2 regions of the Streptomyces sp. NPDC101160 genome follow, and region 1 is predicted to be linked to the other one. Evidence: riboswitches for the same ligand, from Rfam matches in the RefSeq annotation. Region 1 holds a riboswitch; the other holds the start of a gene.
What was found. A riboswitch is a leader RNA that binds a small molecule or an ion and turns the genes downstream of it on or off. The one in region 1 is predicted to bind S-adenosylmethionine.
Positions count from the first base shown of each region.

Region 1 (2,453 bases):
GCACTCGCCCGGGTCCTGCGGGTCGCTGCCGAGCAGGGTGCGCACCAGCGGGTGGGCGCAGAACAGGCCGTCGCGGACGCCGATGCCGTACTCGGCGGAGAGCGCGGCGGCGAAGTGGGAGCTGTTCCAGCCCTGGACGACGAAGGAGATGACACCGACGCGGTCGGCGTCGTCGCCGAAGAGGGAGAGCACCCGCACCTCGGGGACGTCGGCGAGGCCCTCCCTGACCTTGGCGATGAGGTGCCGCTCGCGGGCGACGAGCCGGTCGAAGCCGGCCTCGGTGAGCGCCTTGCAGGCGGAGGCGATGGAGTAGACGCCGATGACGTTGGGCGAACCGGCCTCGTGCCGGGCCGCGGTGGTGTGCCACTCCACGTCCACACCACCGTCGGCCCGGCGGGCCACCTTGCGGGAGGCGCCGCCGCCCGCGAGGTAGGGCTCGGCGTCCTGCAGCCAGTCGGCGCGGCCGGCGAGCACGCCGGAGCCGAACGGGGCGTACAGCTTGTGCCCGGAGAACGCGACCCAGTCGACGTCCAACTCCCGTACGGAGACGGGGTGGTGGGGCGCCAGCTGGGCGGCGTCGAGGACGATCCGCGCGCCGTGCGCGTGCGCGGCGGCGGCGAGTTCGCGCACCGGCCACAGCTCGCCGGTGACGTTGGAGGCGCCGGTCACGCAGACCAGCGCGGGGCCGTGGGGCTCACGGTCGGCGAGCGCGCGCTCCAGGGTCTCGACGGCCTCCCGCGGGGTGCGCGGCGCGTTGAGGTAGGTCACCTGAGCATCGCGCCACGGGAGGAGCGAGGCGTGGTGCTCGGTCTCGAAGACGAAGACCTGGCAGTCGGCGGGGACGACCTGGGCGAGCAGGTTGAGCGAGTCGGTGGTGGAGCGGGTGAAGACGACCTGGTCGCCCTCGCGGCAGTCGAGGAACTCGGCGACGGTGGCGCGGCTGTTCTCGAAAAGGTCGGTGGAGAGCTGGGAGAGGTAGCCGGCGCCGCGGTGGACGCTGCCGTAGTACGGGGCGTAGGCGGCGACGTCGTCCCACACGCGCTGGAGGGCCGGGGCGCTGGCGGCGTAGTCGAGCGCCGCGTAGGTGACCTCACCGCCGGTCACGAGCGGAACGGTGACGTCGCGGCCGAGGACCGGCAGCGGGGCGTCGCAGCAGGGGTCGGACTCGGTGGCGGCGGAATCGGCGGTGGCGACGGCGTTCGGGCGTGCGGACATAACGGTGTCTCCCGGCATGAAAGGGGCGCGAAAAGGCGTACGAGTGCCCGTGAGGCGGCAGCGCGCGGAGGGCGCGAAAAGGGATTGCCGCGGACGGGTGTTGATTTCGGTGAGGGGCCGAGGGCCCTAACGCATTCGCTTGCTCACGAGACACCGCTCCCTAGAGGACCAAGGACCCCAGGGTGGTGCGCAGGGGTCCGCGCTTGCCGCAGGCTTCTGCTCGTGCGGCCTGGTCTTCACCCGGGGCACCCCGCCACGGACGGAGGGTTGCCGGACAGCCAGCCGGGGCTTTGTGGCTGTCACTCATGACCTGTCGAAAAACCTATGCCAGACGATCACGACGCCGCAACCCCGTCCCGGCATCCGGGACGGGGTCGCAACAGTCCGTTCATATGCCTCCGCCAGAGGCGTCAGGCGTTGCTGGCGGCGATCCACCGTTCCAGGGCCCGCCGGGCGGCGCCGGAGTCGACGGACTCGGCGGCCTTCGCGATGCCCGCGGCCAGTTGCTCCGCCAGGGTGCCCTCGCCCGGCTCCAGGGCGGTGAGCGCCGCCGCCGCGTTGAGCAGCACCGCGTCGCGCACCGGCCCGGTCTCGCCGGCGAGCAGCCGCCGGGCGACGTCGGCGTTGTACGACGGGTCGCCGCCGCGCAGCGCGTCCAGGGTCACCGGCTGGATGCCGACGTCGCGCGGGTCGAAGCGCTCCTCGCGCACGGCGCCGTCCCTGACCACCCACACCCGTGAGGTGCCGGTGGTGGTGAGCTCGTCGAGGCCGTCGTCGCCGCGGAACACCAGGGCGGAGTTGCCGCGCTCGGCGAGAACTCCGGCCACGATCGGCGCCATCCGCGGGTCGGCGACGCCGACGGCCTGGGCCCGCACCTTGGCCGGGTTGGTCAGCGGACCGAGCACGTTGAAGGTGGTCCGGATGCCGAGCTGGCCGCGGGCCGTGGCCACGTACCGCAGCGAGGGGTGGAACCTCACCGCGAAGCAGATGGTGATGCCGGCCTCCTCGGCGACCTCGGCGACCCGGCGCGGGGGGATGTCGAGGTTGATGCCGAGCTTCTCCAGGACGTCGGAGGAGCCGGAGGCGGAGGACGCGGCGCGGTTGCCGTGCTTGACGACCTTCACGCCGGTGCCGGCCACCACGATGGAGGCCATGGTGGAGATGTTCACCGTCTTGGCGCCGTCGCCGCCGGTGCCGACGATGTCCACGGCCGGGCCGGGCACCTCGATGACGTTGGC
Region 1 covers NZ_JBIWPJ010000009.1:393,046-395,498, forward strand. Annotated here, with positions in the region: gene ACIRSU_RS29650 (aminotransferase class V-fold PLP-dependent enzyme) at 1-1,215, opposite strand, end outside; SAM riboswitch class IV at 1,410-1,526, opposite strand; gene trpD (anthranilate phosphoribosyltransferase) at 1,626-2,453, opposite strand, start outside.

Region 2 (2,453 bases), on a different contig from region 1:
GTGGGTCCCGGCGTCCGGTCGTGGGTCCCTGTGGCACGCGGGCCGTCACGCCACGCGGCGGCGCTCCGCGTACTCCGCCACCTCCGCCATCGGCGGCCGCTCCTCCGTGTCCACCGCGTACGTCCGAGGCGTGAACCCCTCCTCGGACCGCTCGAACTGCGTGAGCCGCGGCCGTACGAGGTGTCCGCGCGACAGCCGCAGCTGCGCCGTGCGGTAGATGGCCGCCGCCATCCGGCCCAGCGCCTGGCCGTCCTGGTGGCGGTGCTTGCGCACTCCCACGTCCACCTGTGCGAGCGCGTCGAGGCCCACGGTGTGCAGCGCGTCCACCAGCAGGCCCAGCTCCACTCCGTAACCGACGGGGAACGGCAGCTGTTCGAGCAGCGAGCGGCGCGCCGCGTACTCGCCGCCCAGCGGCTGGACGAAGCCGGCGAGCTGCGGCCAGTGCAGGTTGAGCAGCGGACGCGCCACCAGCTCCGTCACCCGACCGCCCTGACCTGGAGCGTCGCCGAGCGGGCGGTCGTACATCGCCTTCACGAAGTCCACGTCCGGGTCAGTCAGGAGCGGCCCCACGATGCCGGAGACGAAGTCCGCCGAGAAGTCCCTGAGGTCCGCGTCCACGAAGCAGACCACGTCCCCGCTCGTGACCATCAGTGACCGCCACAGGACCTCGCCCTTGCCCGGCAGCGCCGGTATCCGGGGCAGGATCGCGTCGCGCGCCACCACCCGCGCGCCGGCCGCGGCGGCCACCTGGGCCGTACGGTCGGTGGAGCCCGAGTCGACCACCACCAGCTCGTCCACCAGCGGCACCGCCTCCGTCATCAGCTCGCGGCGGATCACCGAGACGATCGTGCCGACCGTCGCCTCCTCGTTCAGCGCGGGCAGCACGACGCTCACCTTCGTACCGCGCTTGGCGGCGAGGATCCGCTCCAGCGGACGGTCGGCCACGGACCAGGACCGCCGGGCGAGCCAGCGCTCCACTTCTTCCAGCAACGTGATCTCCATCTCGCGGATCGGACGACCCTCTCAGGCTCCGAAGGCTTCGGTTACAGTCTTGAACAACGCGGATCCCCGATGCATGTCGGGGTGCCGACCGCGATCCACAATCGAATACCGCTCATCCAGAGGGGCAGAGGGATACGGCCCGTTGAAGCCCCGGCAACCCTCCAGTCGGTTTGTCTCGCCCAGCGAGGCCCCCGGCTAGGGAAGGTGCCAAATCCGTCTCATGGCGAAATGCGTCATGAGGAAGATGAGGAGAAAGGGCCTCGCCTCCATGGCTGTTCAGACCGTCGCATCCGCGACCACCTCCGTCGACCTCGGTCCCGCATCCGGCCTCTCCTGTCGCGAATGCGGCGAGACCTTCCCGCTCGGCCCGATCTTCGCCTGCGAGCTGTGCTTCGGCCCCCTCGAAGTGGCCTACGACCTGCCGACCGGCGACCCCGAAGAGCTGCGCAAGCGCATCGAGGCCGGCCCGGCCAACGTGTGGCGCTACGCCCCGCTCCTGCCCGTCCCGGCCGACGTCGCCGAGAAGCCGAACCTGAACCCCGGCTGGACCCCGCTCGTCCAGGCCGACAACCTGGCCCGCGAGCTCGGCGTCGAGCCCGGCAAGCTGTTCGTCAAGGACGACTCAGGCAACCCGACCCACTCCTTCAAGGACCGGGTCGTCGCCCAGGCCATCGAGGCCGCCCGCGCCTTCGGCTTCACCACCCTCTCCTGCTCCTCCACCGGCAACCTGGCCGGCGCCGTCGGCGCCGCCGCCGCCCGGGCCGGCTTCCGCTCCTGCGTGTTCATCCCGCACGACCTGGAGCAGGGCAAGGTCGTCATGGCCGGTGTCTACGGCGGCGACCTCGTCGCCATCGAGGGCAACTACGACGACGTCAACCGCTTCTGCTCGGAACTCATCGGCGACCCGCTCGGCGAGGGCTGGGGCTTCGTGAACGTCAACCTCCGCCCGTACTACGGCGAGGGCTCCAAGACGCTCGCGTACGAGATCTGCGAGCAGCTCGGCTGGGTCATCCCGGACCAGCTGGTCATCCCGATCGCCTCCGGCTCCCAGCTCACCAAGATCGACAAGGGTCTGCAGGAGCTCATCAAGCTGGGTCTGGTCGAGGACAAGCCGTACAAGATCTTCGGCGCCCAGGCCGAGGGCTGCTCCCCGGTCTCCGCCGCCTTCAAGGCCGGCCACGACGTCGTACGCCCGCAGAAGCCGAACACCATCGCCAAGTCGCTCGCCATCGGCAACCCGGCCGACGGCCCGTACGTGCTCGACATCGCCCGCCGGACCGGCGGCGCCGTGGAGGACGTCGACGACGAGCAGGTCGTCGACGCCATCAAGCTGCTCGCCCGCACCGAGGGCATCTTCGCCGAGACCGCGGGCGGGGTGACCGTCGGCGTGACGAGGAAGCTCGTCGAGAACGGCGTCATCGACCCGTCGAAGACCACCGTCGTCCTCAACA
Region 2 covers NZ_JBIWPJ010000011.1:192,053-194,505, reverse strand. Annotated here, with positions in the region: gene ACIRSU_RS32235 (glucosyl-3-phosphoglycerate synthase) at 46-990, opposite strand; SAM riboswitch class I at 1,112-1,253, shown strand; gene thrC (threonine synthase) at 1,247-2,453, shown strand, end outside.
Region 2: linked by a shared signal. The riboswitch ahead of thrC (threonine synthase) and the one ahead of ACIRSU_RS29650 (aminotransferase class V-fold PLP-dependent enzyme) in region 1 are both predicted to bind S-adenosylmethionine.